Linked DNA regions of Planctellipticum variicoloris. The protein of the gene in region 2 binds, or shares a complex with, the protein of the main gene of each other region. Links are inferred from orthologs where the notes say so. Each region holds a gene or a part of one and is shown on either strand. Other genes may lie near its edges. The genes, in order: SH412_RS13990 and accD.

Evidence for each region.
Region 1: the proteins of accD (region 2) and SH412_RS13990 are in contact, whole or in part, in a solved structure (PDB 8UXZ), measured with the Escherichia coli proteins. The link is inferred for Planctellipticum variicoloris from one-to-one orthologs.

What each region holds. Positions count from the first base shown.
Region 1 is NZ_CP130886.1:3,619,735-3,628,881, forward strand. Bases 482-3,328 are described here. They hold SH412_RS13990 (acetyl-CoA carboxylase carboxyltransferase subunit alpha), read right to left. Parts: upstream 2,474-3,328; coding sequence 1,490-2,473; downstream 482-1,489. Other genes in these bases: SH412_RS13985 (hypothetical protein), read left to right, coding at 482-1,086; SH412_RS13995 (serine/threonine protein kinase), read right to left, coding at 2,567-3,328. Also shown: more of SH412_RS13985, read left to right, coding at 358-481; more of SH412_RS13995, read right to left, coding at 3,329-4,126; SH412_RS14000 (efflux RND transporter periplasmic adaptor subunit), read right to left, coding at 4,526-5,674; SH412_RS14005 (LptF/LptG family permease), read left to right, coding at 5,992-7,170; SH412_RS14010 (peptidylprolyl isomerase), read left to right, coding at 7,393-8,550. UniProt on the Escherichia coli protein: Component of the acetyl coenzyme A carboxylase (ACC) complex. First, biotin carboxylase catalyzes the carboxylation of biotin on its carrier protein (BCCP) and then the CO(2) group is transferred by the carboxyltransferase to acetyl-CoA to form malonyl-CoA.
Region 2 is NZ_CP130886.1:2,844,157-2,853,364, reverse strand. What follows is about bases 2,468-5,375. They hold accD (acetyl-CoA carboxylase, carboxyltransferase subunit beta), read left to right. Parts: upstream 2,468-3,452; coding sequence 3,453-4,298; downstream 4,299-5,375. Other genes in these bases: SH412_RS11060 (ATP-dependent helicase), read left to right, coding at 5,375-5,375; SH412_RS11065 (serine/threonine protein kinase), read left to right, coding at 4,451-5,335; SH412_RS11075 (histidine phosphatase family protein), read left to right, coding at 2,800-3,429; rpe (ribulose-phosphate 3-epimerase), read left to right, coding at 2,468-2,765. Also shown: SH412_RS11090 (metallophosphoesterase), read left to right, coding at 1-543; gap (type I glyceraldehyde-3-phosphate dehydrogenase), read left to right, coding at 923-1,945; more of rpe, read left to right, coding at 2,079-2,467; more of SH412_RS11060, read left to right, coding at 5,376-7,402; tRNA (adenosine(37)-N6)-threonylcarbamoyltransferase complex dimerization subunit type 1 TsaB, read left to right, coding at 7,410-8,120; SH412_RS11050 (DUF6793 family protein), read left to right, coding at 8,242-8,565; SH412_RS11045 (SDR family NAD(P)-dependent oxidoreductase), read left to right, coding at 8,684-9,208.

The DNA.
Region 1 (9,147 bases), 770 kb from region 2 along the record:
GCCGCCCAGAATTGCGCCAGACGGCCGGGAAGGGCTCCGCACGACCCAACCCCCGTCCTCCCGGACCAACGCGGCAGAGCGTCTCCCAGGCGTTCAGCCCCGCCGAATCCCTCCCCCGCCCGCCCCTCCGTGCCTTGGCGCCTGGGTTCCTGATGCCTGCGGCACCTAGTGCCTTAAGGCATCAGACATCTAGACATCGGCATCTTGCATCTTACGCCTTCCGCCTTGTATCTTCCGACTGGTGTCTGGGAAGACTGAAGGCGCGGGTTCGCACCCCCGCCCGCCGTCCAACCAGGCATACCTGGACCCCGGACGGTCCGGCGGTCCCCGCCTCGAACCCTCGTCAAGGACATGACGATGCCAGAATTCACGTGGTCGAACCGACCATCGGAGCTGCCGCACTCCAACATCCCCATCCTCCGGGTGAAGCCAGGCTTCCCCATCCGCGGCACGATCCTCAGTCACGACATCCAGGGGGCCGAACTCCACTTCGGCGGCCGCTCGGTCCCCCACACCGACCCCTCCGACCTCTGCGACGGCTGCCAGCGCGGCCAGCCCAGGCGGTGGGAAGGCTACCTGGCCCTGTGGAGCCAGGGCAAAGGCTCGATCGGCGTCCTCGCCATCCCGCCCGGAGCCGTCCCGCAGTTCGCCGCGTACCTCGAACTGCACGGCACGCTCCGCGGCGCCGTCCTGGTCGCCACCCGCGCCGGCAACAAACCCAACGGCCGCATCGTCGCCGAAATCGCCCGCGGCGAACTCGCCATGAACCAGCTCCCGCGCGAGCCCGACGTCTGCCGCATCCTGGCCCACATCTGGGGCCTCGATCGCACGGAGGTCAGCCAACGCCGGTTCGTGATCGACGAATCGGCCTACCAGGAGATCGCCAGACGGGCGGAGGAACTCGACCTCCCTCCGCTGGCCGTCGAACCGGCTACCGCCGCCGGCGGCCCGACGACGGCCGAACAGCGGGCCGAGATGCAGCGCCGAATCGCTGAGCTCCGGCGCGAGATCCGCGGCCGCAGTCACGACCGCACTGCGGACCAGCCTGGCCGCTCCGAACCGGCAGCCGCCGGCCACGGCGACTGAGCCGGGAAAAACGCGATCCCTTCGTCTGGACAGGCCCCAGGCACGCGGCGACAATCCGTTTGTCGCGTGTGCTCGTGGTGTCCTACGCGAGCCGTTTCAACCGCGTGCGACTTCGGCGGGCAACTGCCGTTGGCGGTGCGAACCGCGACTCCGAGCCGGGGAAGGAGGCCCCGGTCTGTTGTGTTGCCGCAACCCCTCCTCAGAATCGAAAAACCGGGTTTTCCCGTTGGATTCTGCATGCGGAAAACAACATAACGGACATTATCGGACGTTGCGTAGCGGCGGCAAAACGGGGCGACCGGCATCGAATCGCGGAAATGCCGCAAGGCTCGGGGCCGCCCTTCGGCCCCGAGCCTTGCCTGGATTCCATTCTCGCAAACACGCTCGAAACGCATTCGCAAAGCTATGCGGGCGCGACTTCGCTGGCGCCGAGCTCTTCGAAGACGCCGATCTGGCGGAACTTCTGGTAGCGGCGATCGAGCAGCTCCCGCTCCGGCAGCGACGCCAGCGAGCGCAGGTTGCGGACGATCGTCGACTTGAGCGTTGAGGCCATCACGCGCGGAGCCCGATGGGCGCCCCCGAGCGGCTCCGGAATCACTTCGTCCACAACGCCGAACTTCAGCAGATCTTTGCCGGTGAACTTCAGCGCCTTGGCGGCCTGGTCGGCGAACTTGCTGCTCTTCCACAAAATGCCGGCGCAGCCTTCGGGGCTGATGACCGAGTAGTAGGCGAACTGAAGCATCGAGACCGAATCGCCCATGCCGATGCCGAGCGCCCCTCCCGACCCCCCTTCTCCGATGACGACGCAGACGATGGGAGTCGGCAGCAGCATCATCTCGCGGAGATTCACCGCGATCGTGTAAGCCTGGCCGCGCTCTTCGGCCCCGATGCCGGGATAGGCGCCGGGCGTGTCGATCAGACAGACGATGGGGACGCCGTATTTGGCGGCCATCTCCATTTTCAGCAGCGCTTTGCGGTAGCCCTCCGGATGAGCGCAGCCGTAATAGCACTCGCTCCGCTCTTTGAGCGTCCGCCCTTTCTGCTGGCCGACGAGAAGCACTTTACGATCGTCGAGCCGGGCGAACCCGGTGATCAGCGCCCGGTCGTCGCCGAACGCGCGGTCGCCGTGAAGTTCGACGAATTCGTCGCACATCAGGTCGATGTAGTCGCAGGTTTGCGGGCGTTCCTGATGACGGGCGACCTGGACCGTCTGCCAGGCGTCGAGATTGTCGAAGATCTCCCGCTTCATCCGCTGGATTTCGGTCCGCATGTTGCGGATTGCGTCCAGCGTGTTGGAAGTGGGATTGGGCTGCGCCTCTAACTTCGCGAGCTGCTCTTCGAGCTCGTAAATGGGGCGTTCAAACGGCAACACGTACTGCGATTTCATCGGACGAGTGCAATCCTGGAGTGGCATGCGAACCGTCAGCCGATTCCGCGGAGCGGCTCCACGGCGAACGGCGGTTCGCGATACTATCGCAGATCACAGCACATCCGGCAATTCGGTCATAAACGGCAGATCCTCGTCCTCCGGGAGCGGCTGCTTGCGGGTTTCCCGGGCGGCAGCCGGTTGCGCCGGTTTCGGGGGGGCTGCGGGTCGGGGCGGAGGCGCCGGTGGAGCGGCCTGTCGCTGCGGCGCCGGTGCGGCCGGGCGGGCAGGCTGCGGTTGAGGCGTCGGTCGTGGCGGTTGCTGCGGCGCTGCGGGACGTGCAGCGGCTGGCGGCTGCGGAACCTGCGGGGCTTGTCCGGGAGGGGGCGCAAACTGGGGGCCAGGAGGGTAGCCGGGGGGCATCATTCCCGGCTGCGGCATTCCCGGAGCGCCCGGATAGCCTGGCTGCGGAAAACCCTGCGGGGGATACTGCTGTGGTGGATACTGTTGCGGGTAACCCTGCGGCGGCATGCCGGGATACATCTGCGGCATCATCGGCATCGGCTGCTGCGGGTATTGCTGCGGCGGAAACTGCTGCTGGGGTGCGGGGGCCGCCGGCGCAGGCTCCTTGGCCTTCAGGATCTTGGCCCGATCGGCGGCGCGACGTTTTTCCCGTGCGGCTTTCTGCTCCTGAAGCTCGACCGCGAACTCGGGGTTCTCCCGGACCAGGCGTTCGCGCTGGGCATCGAGACGGCTGTTGACGCCCCCCGATTTCATCTGTTCCATCAGGTCCTCGGGCTTGTCTTCCACGACGACGCGTTTCTCTTCGACATCCTCTTTGAAAATGCGGATTCGGCGCAGTTCGCCGAGCAGTTCGCCCACATCCTTGTAACGGGCGTCGGGCTTCTTGCTGAGAAGCTTCAGCACGACGCGATCCATCTCCGCCGTGACATTGGGATTGAACTCGGAGGGAGCAGGGGCCTGCGCCGTCAGATGCTTCTGCAGCACGTCCTGCGGCGTGGATCCCTGAAAGGGGGTCTTGCCGACGAGAATCTCGAAGAACGTAATTCCCAGGCTGTAAAGGTCCGTCGCGGGAGTCGGGGCCTTGCGGCGGATCGTCTCCGGAGCGATGTAGGTGCGCGTGCCCTGAATGGTGCTGAACTGCTTCGAACCGATCAGCTTGCCGAGACCGCTCATCTGGCGGACCGTCAGCGAGAAATCCACCAGGCGAACTTCTGCCGCGCGGTTCATCAGAATGTTGTCCGGTTTCAGATCGCGGTGAATCCAGCCCTTCTGATGAATGTGAGCCAGCGCGAGACAGACCTGCTCCATCAGCGGCTTGACGCGGGCGTGGACCGGAATGATGTCGACTTTGATCTGCTGCTTGATGTTCGGAGCGCGGAAATACTCCATCAGCAGATAGGTCCAGTCGCGCGAGGACTGGTAGCGGTCGAACTTGACGATATTCGGGTGATCGAGCGTCTTGAAGACGGCGGCCTCGTGCTTGAGAATCGCCTTGCACTCTTTGTAATCGGGGACTTTGGAGTAGACGATCTTCATGGCCAGGTGGCGATTGGTCCCCTGCTCCGCCACTTCCCAGACCTGACTGGTGCCGCCGCTGCCGACGCAGGTCGTCAATTGAAAGCCATCAATTGTCAGATCGTCTTCCGACACCGGATTCTCTCCACAGAGCTTCGGGCCTCCCGGAACCGGAGACCGACCTTACCGAGTATAGCGGAGAAACGGCCTGGATGTCGTCAGGAAAACTCAGAGGATTTCAGCGGTCAGACCGGTCCTGCAGAGGCCGGCTCCCGGAACGTTGATTTCCGGAATTTGCCGGATGAGAGGGATCGTCAACGCGGCCGCGAGTCACCGGCCGGCCGATCTCGACGCGGCATGCGCTGGTGATCGCGAACCGGGGTCGCGCCGCTGAATCGGAAGGAACGCAGGGCGGAGAGATCGTGGGTCGGGGGGGGGGAGGGCTTTGAGTCTGCAGGCTCTCGCCATCTCGCCGACGAGCGGTCCGCAGCCGCCGCCTGCCGAAACGTCAGATTCCGACTGCGCGGGACGGCGTCAAAAACCGCTGGTATTTCGGGCGGGATTCGACGGTTGAGGTGTGGTCCCCGGCGCAGTACCTCCCGCAGCGCCTGCCGTCGCGGCGACGCCAGCCGGCTTCAGTTGGAAGCCGTCTGCCAGGAGATGCGATGATTCGTAGATGATTTCGTCGCCTTCGAGGAACGGGCCGCTGACGAACGTCCGTGTCGGCCCCTGCCCTCCCAGCAACTGGACCGGAATGTCGCGGACGGTCGAAGCACGGACGATTTGCACTTTTCGCTGACCATCCGGCAGATTTCCGATCGCGGTTGAGGCCACCTGAATGACCGGCTGGCGAGGGATCATCGGCACGAAGACGGATTGCCCCGGCTGCAGCTTTCCGCCCGGATTCTCGACGACCAGGACCGCCGAAGCGATGGAGTCGAACAGGTCGCGGAGCGGATTAAACCGTTCCGCCAGCGGGAGAATCGACTCGACTTTGGCATCGACTTCGGCGGAGTCGATGTTGATTTTCAGCGGCTGATCGACTTGCACCTCGCTCCGGCTGGCGGGAACTTCGACTTTCATGCGAGCCAGGTCGCCAAACTGAACGAGAGGGTCTCCCGCCCGGACAAATTGACCTTCCGCCACCAGAACTCGCAGCACCTCACCGGCCTGCGGAGCGCGAATCGCGGTCTGGTCCAGATGGTACTGCGCCAGATCGAGATCGGCCTTGGCCGCTTCGACGCGGGCCTTGGCCAGTTCGGCCTGAGTTTCATCCTTGGGGGCGAGCTTCTGTTCCAGGGTCGCGGCTTTGTGCAACGCGGCGGCCCGCTGGTGGCGAAGGCGCGCTTCCGTATTGTCGAAACGGACCAGGTCGGCCTGGGAAATCAGCTTCTGTCCAGCCTTGGCGCTCACCTGGCGGACCAGGCCGTCATGGGGCGCTGTGAGCGTGAATAACGTGTAGGGTTCGAGAATCAGAGGAACCCGATAGTCCTGCGGCGGGAGGATTCTGGGCGTCTCCCGTTTGACGACGACCTGATCGCCGGCCACGGCCACAGGCGCAGCCGCCTTTGTGCCCGGTGCAGCGGGAGTCTGGGGGGCTTGAGCCAGCACCGGGCTCCCGGCCACCACCGATCCTAAGAATCCCGCCGCCAAAGCCGGTTTGCACCACCGCATGCCAATCATGTCGAGCCTCGACTGGTGATTTTCGAATTGGAGAGTCGAACGGCGACCGCCGTCATGGCCTATTCCCTAAAACCAGCGTGTACGGTACGACCTGTTTCCCGAGATTGTCAACGGGCGCTGCCGGATGAAAGCAGCGAGACTCGGTCGTCGGGCCGCAGCGCGGCCCCGTCCCCTGCCCCGGCGGATGCCTGGCCTCAGACCACTGAACCGATGCATGCCGGCTGCGGGACGGGATTGACCCGGCGGGCCGGTTGGCGTAAATCAACCGGTTTCACGCCGGGGAAACGGTCCGGTCACCAGGGACGGTGCGTCACGCAATGCGGCTGCTTGAGCGGTATATCCTGTGGGAGCTGGTACGCGTTTTCAGCGTGCTGGTCACGATTTTCACGGTGCTGCTCGTCTTCGTCGGCGTGGTCGCGCAGGCGCGGCAGCACGGCCTGGGACTGGGTGAGATCATCCAGATCCTGCCGTACATTCCGCCGAGCCTGCTGCCCTACACCATTCCCGCGACGATGCTGCTGACGGTCTGCGTGGTCTACGGTCGAATGTCGGCCGACCGGGAAATCATCGCCGCGAAGTCGGCCGGCGTGCACGTCATTTCGCTGATCTGGCCATCCTATTTTCTGGGCGCCGTTCTGAGCGTCGGCACCCTGTTTATGACCGACCAGATCATTCCGTGGTCGATGGGGAACATCGGGCGGGTCGTCCGGCTGGCGATGGAGAACCTTTTCCTCGACAAGCTGAGGACCCAGTCGCAGGTCAATAATCGCAAGCTCGGAATTGCAATCACCGTGCTCGACGTGCGAAATCGCGTGCTGATCATGCCGACCTTCCGCTACTCGCCCAGCGGCAAGGAGACCTTCACCGCCCAGGCGGAAGAGGCCCGGTTGAGTTTTGACCTGAACCGGCAGGAAGTGGTCGTGCAGATGAAGAATGCGCGCATCAATGCTCCGGGGCGGATCTCGGGCTGGTTCGAGAACCACGAAGACCGATTCCCGTTGCCGATCGACCGGGCCGGGCTGCAGGTCCAGACCATGAGAATCCTGGACATTCAGGGAAAGCTGCGAACGTCGGAGCTTTCGAGCGAACGACTGCGGGATGCGGACGCGATTGAAGCCGCGTTTGCTCTGGCGACCGGGGATTTCGAGCGGCTCGGCGGCAATTCGTTTGTGATGCGGTCCTACGAACACCAAGAAGGCGCCGGACAGATCCGCCGGATGAGAACCGAGGTCAACACTCGATTTGCGATGGCGACGAGCTGCTTTTTCTTTGTGCTGGTCGGCAGTCCGTTCGCCATATTGATGGCCCGCAAGCAGTTTTTGACCAGCTTCCTGTTCTGCTTCCTGCCGATTCTGGTGATCTACTACCCCGTTGCCATGATGAGCCAGAATCTGTCGAAGACCGGGATGGTCGATCCCACCTGGGCAGTGTGGTCGGCGAATGCGCTGCTGCTGACTGCCGGCGGCATCTGCATCCGGCGCGTGTTGCAAAACTGAAACGCGGCGGACCGCCAGGCTCCGGTGATCGCGGAAATTCAGACTCTGCCGCCGCCGCAAACCTGGTTCCTGCCGCAGAGACCGGATTGCCGGGGGCCGCGTCTTTCCGTGGCAGTGTCAAGCGATTATATTGAACGACCTGCCAGCAGCGCTGGGATCGTATCGGGGGAGACGTTGCTTCCGGAACGATCCGAGCCCCCCCTGCCCCGGAGTTTTCCGCCGATGCGCTTTCTCATGGCCCGTCTGAGTCTTGCCGGTGCGCTGCTTGCGTTGCCGTGGCCCGGCGTCGTCACCATTGCCGCCGCGGCCCCTCCCGCGGCCAAGGACGCCGCGACGGAATGGAAAACGCTCACCGCACGGCGAGACGAACTGATCAAGAAAGTCGACGACCTGAAAGTCCGTTTTCGCGGGGCGCAAGAGGCCGAGCAGCTCAAGATTCGCGAAGAGGTCTTCAAGCTCGCCGACGAATTTCAGAAGACGATCTACCCGCGGCTGACGACGCTCGCTCCGAAAGTCTACGCAGACGATCCGCAGAATTTCGATGCCGGCGAACTGGTGCTGGAGGCGGCCTACCAGGCCAATCGGTACGAGGACGCGGTCAAGACGGGCGAGCAGCTCATTGCCGCAGGGCGCAAGTCGGCGCTGACGCTGAATATCACGGGAGTGGCGTATTTCGGCCTGCAGGATTTCGGCAAGTCCAAGGCCCTGCTGCAACAGGCGGAGACTGAAGGGCTGCTCATCCCGCAACTGGGAGGCCGCTACCTCGAGCAGTGCGACGACTACGCCGATCTCTGGAAGGCCGAGCTGATCATTCGAGAGCAGGAGACCAAGGCCGAAGGGGACGAACAGCTTCCCCGCGTCGAGTTCAAGACCAGCCGGGGGCTGATCGTGCTGGAGCTGTTCGAGAATGAAGCTCCGAACACGGTGGCGAACTTCATCAGTCTGGTGGAGGGGAAGAAGTACAACGGCGTCAAATTCCATCGTGTGATCCCTGGCTTCATGGCCCAGGGGGGCGATCCGAATACGCTCGACGCCAATCTCGAAAACGACGGTCAAGGCGGTCCCGGGTACACGATTGCCTGCGAGTGCTACCGTGAAGACGCGCGAAAGCACTTTCGCGGAAGCCTGAGCATGGCGCACGCCGGCAAGGACACCGGGGGCTCGCAGTTCTTCCTGACGCACCTGCCGACGGCCCACCTGAACGCCAGCGCCGAAGAAGAGCGCGGCCATACCGTCTTTGGGCGAGTGGTCGAAGGAATGGACGTTGTGGCGGCGATGCAGGTGGGCGACGCGATTGAATCGGCGACGGTGACGCGCAAGCGGAGCCATCCTTATAAGCCCGAGACAAAGCCGGATGCGCGACGCGGGCGGGGCGAATAGCGGATTCCGGTCGAGGCAGAATTCGAGCCGGCCCGGCTGCGGACTAGCAGCCGGGCCGATTTCGTTGACCTGTCCGGTTCGCAACCGGCCCCCCTCCCCTGCTCGGGCGCCCCCCCCAATGTCGACAGTCGCGGCGCGAGGGGGGGCTTGACCGGGCGACAGGGTCGGCTAAGATGATGAATGTCGATTCTCGAAGCACGGCACGGCGAGGTCGGGCGGAGGGAATCGTGCGGGACCGGGGGCGACCGGATTCGACTGGGTTGTCGCAGGTCATGGTGGCGTGTCGTGGTTGATCAGCAGGCCACGTAAAAAGCCGATCAAAAAACAACTGCCAACACTGGCAACTTCGCTCTGGCTGCCTAGTTAAGGAGCCGTGACTGCGGAAGCCCCGTCGGAGGCGTCCAAAAGTCACTCGCCAATTCCGACTGGTTGCCGGTCAATGAGACCTACGCCGGCAACAAGATTTGTGGGGCTCTGGTCGTTGGCAGGCTTCGTTCGTTGAGCCTGCCGCGACGAGATTAATCAGCGGACTACACACGTAGAGGCTATGGCTGAGTAATCACAGGACGCGGGTTCAATTCCCGCCGCCTCCATCTG
Region 2 (9,208 bases):
CTCTCGGCTCTCGGCTGGCATCCGTCGCTCGAATTCACGAACTGGCGCGAACGCTGGGTCGGTCAGTACGACGCCGAGACCACGTTCGAGTCGTATGGAGCAGAGTTCGGCAACCTCGAAGATCTGGCCGCAAAGGTTCCTCCGCACCACCGCGAACTGCTGGTCAATCTGCCTTGGGCCGTCGAGCATCCGAAATACCTCTTCGTGCACGCCGGTCTGGACCCCAACCAGCCCTACGACCTGCAGCGCCGCGTGCTGAAAGCCCGGGATTTCACTCTCAGTCGCCCTCCCTGGCTCTGCTCCAAGGCCTTCATCGAGCAGGAACCGCCGAACGACTGCCCGCTGGCGGTCGTCTCGGGACACGTCCGCGTCCCGGAAGTCGTGATTCGGCCGCGACGCCTGCTGATCGACACCACCGGCGGCACGCACGGCAACCTGAGCTGCGTCCTGCTCCCCGAAAACCGGGTCGTCTCCTCCGGCGAAGCCGCCTCCCCGGTCGCATCCTCCTCCGCCAAACCCAAATCCTGGTGGAAACTCTGGTAACCCGCCGGGGGCGGGGCCGCTGCCGACTCAGAAATGGGTTTGTCGTGGATGCCGCATTCGGCGGCGATGAATAGAGTGGCGCCCGGAGAAACGATCGGCGGGATCGTCAAACAGGAATATGTACATGCATTGGTCGCTGCCCGCCGGTCGCGCGGACAATCGCGCTCTCGTTCAGTCATGCGATAGCCGCAGGCTCTGGAAATCGTAAGGTGCGGTTGTCCGCAGTACCGACGACCGTTGCTTGTTCCCACGCTCCGGTATTCCTATAATTCGGCGCATTCCGGGCGTAACCGGAGGTATACAAACGGCTTGGCTTCAGCAGGCTTTGCGTCTCACGCAATCCCGCCAGCCGGGCTTGGTTCGTAAGGAGTTTCCCACAGTGGCAGCGGTGCGTGTCGGTATCAACGGTTTCGGTCGGATTGGTCGCGTGGCGTTCCGTGCAATGGCCGCCCGCCCGGACGAATTTGAGATTGTCGCGATCAACGACCTCGGGAAGCCGGACTCGCTGGCCACCCTGCTGAAGTACGACAGCGTCCAGGGACGGTTCAACGGAACCGTTTCCTGCGAAGGCGATTCGATCATCGTCAACGGCAAGAAGGTCAAGGTCTGTGCGGAGAAGGATCCGCGCAACTTGCCCTGGAAAGACCTCGGCGTCGAAATCGCCCTGGAATCGACCGGCTTCTTCACCGGCCGCGCGAAGGACGGCAAGCCCGGCTACGACAGCCACATCGAAGCGGGCGCCCGCAAGGTGATCCTCTCCGCCCCCGCCAAGGATAAGCCGGACCTGACGGTCGTCATGGGCGTCAACGACAATCAGCTCACCGCCGAGCACAAGACGATCTCGAACGCAAGCTGCACCACGAACTGCCTGGCTCCCGTCGCCATGATTCTGCAGGAAAAGTTCGGCATCGCCAGCGGCCTGATGACGACCTGCCACGCCTACACCAACGATCAGCGCGTGTCGGACCAGTTGCACGACAACATCTATCGTTCGCGGGCCGCCGCCATCAACATCATCCCCACCACGACCGGCGCCGCGAAGGCCGTCGGCGAAGTGCTGCCGGCCTTGAACGGCAAGCTCACCGGGATCTCGCTCCGCGTACCGGTCCCCGTCGGCAGCATTGTCGACCTCGTCGTCAACCTGGAGAAGGACGTCACCGAAGCCGAGATCAACGGCGCGATCAAGGAAGCCGCCGAAGGCCGGCTCAAGGGAATTCTGGAATACACCGAAGACCCGATCGTCTCCAGCGACGTCATCGGCAACCCCCACAGCTCGATCTTCCACGCCCCCTGGACCATGGTCCTGCAGAAGCGGATGGTCAAGGTCCTCTCGTGGTACGACAACGAGTTCGGCTACTCCAGCCGGACCGCCGACCTGATCGCCAAGGTCGCCCGTCTGTAGTCGGAACGGGAAGGCTCCCCTTCCTCTGCGGTCTTGTCCCGGCGGGGCGTCAGCCCCGCCGGGCAATCCGCCGCCGGATCGCCGCCCTGTCCGGTGCGGCAACTGGAAAACTTCTCAGCTTGGTCTGGGTCCCATGGATCGACGATCCCGTCTGGCCAGTCTGGCTGCCGATCACCCGCTGATCGCGCCGTCGATGCTGAAATGCGATTTCGCCGATCTCGTCGGCGAATTGTCCAGGCTCGACGCGGCCGGCGCGGACGTCATTCACTGGGACGTCATGGACGGCCACTTCGTGCCGAACCTGTCCTACGGCCCGATGCTGATCCAGGCGGCCCGGAAGCGGTCCGAGCGGTTCTTCGACGCGCACCTGATGATCTCGGATCCCGGCAAGTACCTGGACGAGTATCTCCAGGCGGGCTGCGACGCGATCACGATCCATATTGAAGCCGTTCCCGACCCGACGCCGGTGCTGTCGCGGATTCGCGAGGCCGGGCGCGTGGCCGGTCTGGCGCTGAACCCGGGGACCCCGGTCTCCGCAATCGAGCCCTTTCTGCCCGCCTGCGACCTGGTCCTCGTCATGAGCGTCCAGCCGGGATTCGGCGGTCAGAGGTTCATGCCCGAAGTGCTGCCGAAGCTGCAGCGATTGAAAGAGATTGTGTCACCGAAGACGGTGCTGTCGATCGACGGGGGCATTGCGGCCTCCACGATTTCGGCGGCCTCCGCGGCAGGAGCCCGGCTGTTTGTCGCCGGCAGCTCTGTTTTTGACGCCGCGGAGTACGGTCCGGCGATCGCCAATCTGGCGCATCTGGCCGGAGCGTAGCACGGATCTTCCCTGAAGGAGCTCGGTAGAGTTCATGGCGATTGTGGTGCTGGTTCGCCCGGGTGCAACGGCGTTTGAGTTGCAGGACCGGATCGAAGGCTCGTTGAGCCTGCCGATGTGCGAATCGTGTGTCGTGGTGATGGAACAGCTCGTCGAGGCCCTGCCCCGCGAAGTCTCTCCCCGCGTCGTTTTCTGCGGTCCCGCCGAGTCGTCCCGGGCGACGGCGGAATCGCTGGGAGGCTGGCTCGGCGTCCCGGTCAAAGCGACAGAAACCCTGGGAAACATCAATCTCGGGCTCTGGCAGGGGCTCCCGGAAGACGACGTCCGGCGCAAGCAACCCCGGCTGATCAAGCAGTTCGAAGAAAACTCGGTCTCAGTCTGCCCCTCGGGCGGCGAGACCATCGCCGAGTTCGTCGATCGCGTGGGAGAAACGCTCGAACGTCCATTGCGAAAATTCGACGCGATTGCGATTGTGATGGCCGAACCCGGAGCGTCGCTGGTGCGGCAGATGCTGCTGGGGCAGCCCTACGTGCTGGAGCGTCTGACCAATCGACTTCCCCCCGAAGAACGGGTGGAGTTCATCAATACGGAAACCGGCGCCTTCGGACACTGCTGGAACGAGATCCGCCGAGAACCGGTCGGCGCTGGACGAGTCGCTCGCTGAGATTGCGCCACATCGAGGCCGTTATGAATACCGAAGTTCCCGATTCGGACGCCAGCTCGCAGGCCCGCAAGAAGCGCGGCGTGCCCGAGGGCCTGTGGATCCGCTGCGACGCCTGCAAGAACACCGTGTTCAAAAAGCAGGTCGACAAGAACTTCGGACTCTGTCCCGATTGCGGCCATCACTTCTACATCTCCGCCCAGAATCGCATCGAGCAGTTGCTGGATCCGGAGAGCTTTGAAGAGTGGTATGCGGATCTCTCGCCGCTCGATCCGCTCGGCTTCGCCGATTCCAGACCTTATAAGGATCGGCTCGTCGCCGAGCAGCGCAAGACCGGACTGAAGGAAGCCTGCATCGTCGGCCGGGGTTACATGCGCGGGCGCCCGCTCGTCTTCGGGCTGACCGACTCGGCCTTCATCATGGGGAGCATGGGCTCGGTCGTTGGCGAGAAGCTGACGAGGGCCATCGAACGCGCGACCGAATTGTCGCTCCCCGTCGTGATCGTCAGCGGGTCCGGCGGCGGCGCCCGGATGCACGAGGGCATCCTGTCCCTGATGCAGATGGGCAAAGTCTCCGCCGCACTGGCGCGGTATCAGTCGGCGGGGGGGCTGTTCATCTCGGTGCTGACGAATCCGACGATGGGCGGCGTCGCGGCCAGTTTCGCGTCGCTGGGCGACATTATCATCGCCGAACCGAAGGCGCTGATCGGCTTCGCCGGTCCGCGCGTGGTCAAGGCGACGGTGAAGATCGAGCTCCCGCCGGACTTCCAGACCAGCGAATTCCTGTTGAAGCACGGATTCGTCGACCGCATCGTGGCGCGCCCCGAACTGCGGAGCGAGATCGCCCGCCTGTTCGACTACTGCGGCAAGTGACGCCGGCCATCCGACATCATCCGGGCGGAAGCGCGCGGTCTTCAGGTCCGTTCTCCGGGCTGTGATGGTCGCTTGGCGGGCAGCGGCGGTATACTGCAGTCTCCCGTCGACTCCCGAGTTCCGATCCGTCTGTTCGAGCCGGTGCCTGCTCCATGTGGAAGTATCTGACGTCGTTGCTGCAGCGGAAGCCCCGCGTCGACAAAGTCGACATCGTCCGCCGGTTCGAGCTGATCAGCCGCGTCGGCCAGGGGAGCATGTCCAAGGTCTGGAAGGCGCGCGATTCGCGCAGCGGACGGATCGTGGCCCTCAAGGTGCTGGACCTGGAGAAGACCCGCAAGCTCGAAGCCCGCTTCGACAAACGGCTGAAGAAGCCGACCGAGGGGGAGATCGCGATTGCGCTCAAGCATCCGCGGATCGTGGAAACGACCGAATACGGGATGACGACGAACGGCGAGCAGTATCTGGTGATGGAGTACGTCGAAGGGATGGCCCTCAGCGTCCTGATCGACGCCCAGAACGACGTGATGAAGAAGTATCGCGTCCGGATAATGATCGAGCTGGGGGATGCGATCCAGTACTTCCACAAGCAGCAGTGGATTCACCGCGACATCTGCCCGCGGAACGTCCTGCTCGACATGCAGTACCACGTCAAGCTCATCGACTTCGGGCTGGTCGTGCCGAATACGCCGCCGTACCAGGCGCCCGGCAACCGGACCGGAACGGCGAACTATATGGCCCCCGAGCTGGTGAAGCGGCAGCGGACTGACCAGCGGATCGACATCTTTTCGTACGCGGTGACGTGTTACGAAATGTGCGCCGGGCGGATGCCGTGGGACGCCGCCGGGACCCTGGAAGCAGTGATGCAGCACATGAATACGCCGGCGACCGACCTGCGAGTCTACGCCCGCGATATCGATCCGGAGCTGTCGGACACGATCATGAAGGGGCTGGAGCTGCGGCCCGACGATCGCTGGCAGACGATGGCCGAAATGCTGCAGCCGTTGCGGCAGTTGCCCGGCGCAACGATTCAGGGATGACTCTCCTCCGCCGCTGGCGGAGCCGATCAGGAGGATGGGGTGGCTGATTTGTCGTTGAGTGCGCCGCGCGGAAGTGCAACGGCTGCGGGGGGACACCTGTCGGGGCTCAACCCGTCGCAGAAGGACGCGGTCCTGACGCTGGCGGGGCCCCTGCTGGTCCTGGCGGGGGCGGGCACGGGCAAGACGCGCGTCATCACCTACCGCATGGCCGAGCTGATCCGGACGGGAACCCAGCCCGACCGCATTCTGTCGGTCACCTTTACGAACAAGGCCGCCAAGGAAATGCAGGAGCGCATGTCGTCCCTGCTGGGCGGAAAGCGACAGCGATCACGCCCCGTCGTCTCCACGTTCCACTCGCTGTGCGTGAAGATCCTGCGGCAGGAGATCACGGCCCTGGGCTACCCCGGGACGTTCCTGATCTACGACCGCGGCGATCAGGAATCGGCGGCCCGCAAGGCGCTCCGCGACATCCGCGTCCCCGACACGTCCCTCCGTCCCGGCGATCTGCTGGCGCAGATCAGCAAGTGGAAAACGCTGGGCGTCGGTCCGGAGGACGCGCGGGACTTCATCGAAGACGATCGCGGCATGCTGGCCGCCGCCGGCTACCGCAAGTACCAGGCGAGTCTGCGGGCCGCCGGCGCGGTCGATTTCGACGATCTGCTCATGCTGACGGATCTGCTGTTCCACGAATTCCCAGACGTCCTCGGCCGTCAGCAGCAACGCTTCGACCACGTGCAGATCGACGAGTACCAGGACACCAACGAGATGCAGTTCCGGATCATCCGGGACCTCGTGCTGCCGCATGGCAACCTGTGCGTCGTCGGCGACGACGACCAGTCGATCTACGGCTGGCGCGGGGCCGAAGTCAAGCACATCCTCGGCTTTCAGCAGCACTTTCCGGGCGCCAAGGTCGTCCGACTGCAGGACAACTACCGCTGCACGCGGCAGATTCTCGACCTGGCCAACTCGCTGGTCAAACACAACCGCGGACGCCACGAAAAGACGCTGGTCGCCCACAAAGACGGCGTCGAAGTCCTGGTCCGCCCGTATGCCGACGAACAGACCGAAGCGGAAGGGGTCGTCCGCGAGATCAACTATCTCACCAAACAGCTCAACATCCCTCCCGGCGATATCGCCATCCTGTTCCGCACCAACGAGCAGCCGCGGCTGTTCGAGCAGGAGCTCAGGCGCCTGAATATCCCCTACACCCTGGTCGGCGGCCAATCGTTCTTCGATCGGCGGGAAGTGCGGGATATGATGGCCTACCTGAAAGCCATCGCTCATCCCGAGGACGAAGTCTCGCTGCTGCGGATCATCAACACCCCGGCCCGCGGCATCGGTGATACCGCCGTGGAAAAGGTCCTGACGCGGGCCGTCAAATCGGGTCAGAAATTCTGGGCGGCGGTCCCCGACGCCGTGGCGGCGAAAGAAATCACCGTCAAGACGGCCAAGGCGATGGAGGAGTTTCATCATCTCCTGGCGCGGTTCCGCAGTCAGCTTCAGACCCCCGGGCAGAAAATCAGCACGCTCCTCCGCGAATTGGTCGACGTCATCGACTACGAGTCGGAGATTGAGAAGCAGTACAAGGAAAAGCACCAGCAGCTCGCCCGCTCGGGGACGATCGACGAGTGCATCGAAGCCCTGGAACAGTACGAAGAGCGGACGCACCAGCCGACGCTCTCGGAATTCCTCGAACAGACGACCCTGGAGGGGCGGGAAGAGAACTTCGGCAACGACGACAAGCAGCTCGATCGACCCGCGGCGAAACTGATGACGCTGCACAGCGCCAAGGGACTCGAGTTCCCCCGCGTGTTCCTCGTCGGGCTCGAAGAAGGGATCCTGCCGCACAAGCGATCGGTGGATGCGGAGGGGGACGATCCCAATGCGATCGAAGAAGAGCGGCGGCTGGCGTACGTCGGCGTGACGCGGGCCAAGGACTACCTGACGCTGACGCGCGCCGAAACGCGCACGAGTTACGGCAAGCGCAAGCTGACCAAGGTCTCGCGGTTTCTGCGAGAAATGTTCGATCTCGACAGCGAAGAAGAAGCCGCCCTGCTCGGGAAGTAGCCCCGCCATGACACAGTACCTCCTCGCCCTCGAAACCAGCGGACGGACCGGCAGCCTGGCGCTGCTGGCGGACGGGAGCGTGCGCGAAACGAAACGTCTCGACGACGTCGGCCGACGACACGCCCAGACCCTCGTCAGCGAGATCCACGACCTGCTCGGACGACACGGTCTCACGCCGCAAGATCTCTCCGCAGTCGCGGTCAGCCGGGGCCCCGGAAGTTTTACCGGACTGCGAGTCGGAATCGTCTGCGCCAAAACATTCGCCTACGCCGCGGGGCTGAAGCTGCTGGCGATCGACACCTTTGACGCCATCGCGGCCGCCGCGCCCGAGGACGCCCGAGTCGTCCAGATTGTCGACGATGCCCAGCGCGGCGATCTGTTCGTGGCGACCTTTCGACGCGGGTCCGACGGCAAGCTGACGGCCGACGGGCCCGTGACGATTGCCCCGGCGGAAGTCTGGGTCGCCGCCGCGGAGCCCGACGCACTGGTGCTCGGTCCGGCAGCCGCGGCGCTGCTCGACCTCGGGTTGCGGTCGAGAGTCGCCGCCGAACCCGCGCAGAACTTTCCCGCCGCAGGCGTCGTAGGGCGTCTGGCCTGGGAACGCTTCGCGCGAGGAGAAGCGGACGACTTCTGGACCGCAGGCCCGTACTATCTGCGGGCCAGCGCGGCCGAGGAAAAGTGGGCGCTGTCGCATGGAGGCGCTTCGCCTCGGGCCTGATTCGCGAGCCGAGTCAATTGCCGAAGAACTTCTGGACGATCCGGCGCAAGCAGGGCTATACTGAGCCCGCCAGATCACAGAGCGCGGTCGAAACTCCACGTCATATCAACGGAGGTGTCGCATGGCTTTGTACGAGATCGAAACGACCGCACACATCATGATTGCCTGGGGACAGAGTCAGGCCGAGGCGGAGTCCGCGATTCGCGAGCACTACCCCGACGAAGACATCGTCCGGATCACCAAGCGCCCTCGCGATGTGTGGGTCATCTCCAAGCGGCTCCTTGGAATCGAAGGCGCCACGGAGCCCTGCCACGCCGCCCGCGACTGCCTCAGCAAGGCTCGCGGCGACAAAGTCCACGCGATCCGGCTTTACATGCAGGATACCGGCGTCGATCTGCAGCAGGCCCAGCGGGCGATCGAGACGAACATGTCGCTGGGCTGGTAAAACAGGCCGATTTGAGTTCAATTAGCACGCGGACGCAGGCGGGCCGCACGGGAACCGTGCGGCCCGCCCTTCGTTTGCAGGACGGCGCAATTCCGACAACCGGGAGTGAAAGAACATCGTGGCGAGATTGCTCGAACGAAAAGTGGCGCTGGTCACCGGCGCCGGGCGAGGACTGGGACGGGCCTTCGCCGAGCGGCTGGCCGCGCTCGGCTGCCATGTCGGCATCCACGGCATGCGCGAAAACGGCCCCGCCGAATACGGCGAAGGGACCACGCTGACCGAGACTGCCCGTCAGATCGCCGAACAGTTCGGCGTCCGCACCGTGCGGGTCCTGGGTGACCTGACTCTCGAAGCGGACGCCGCGCGAGTCGTCGCGACGGTGGGAGCCGAACTCGGCCCGCTCGACGTCCTCGTGCACAACGCGGGCGGCGACATCGCCGCCGCCGGCGGCAAACCGAATCCCAACGACGCCGTCATGATCAAGGAAGTCGACGTCCGGTCCGTGATGGACCGCAACCTGCTGAGCACCGTGCTGATCTGCCAGCAGGCCGCCCGCGTGATGATGCCCCGCAAGTCCGGACGAATTGTGACGATCAGCTCGATCTCGGCGTTCAAAGGCAGCGAAAACAGCGCAATCTACGCC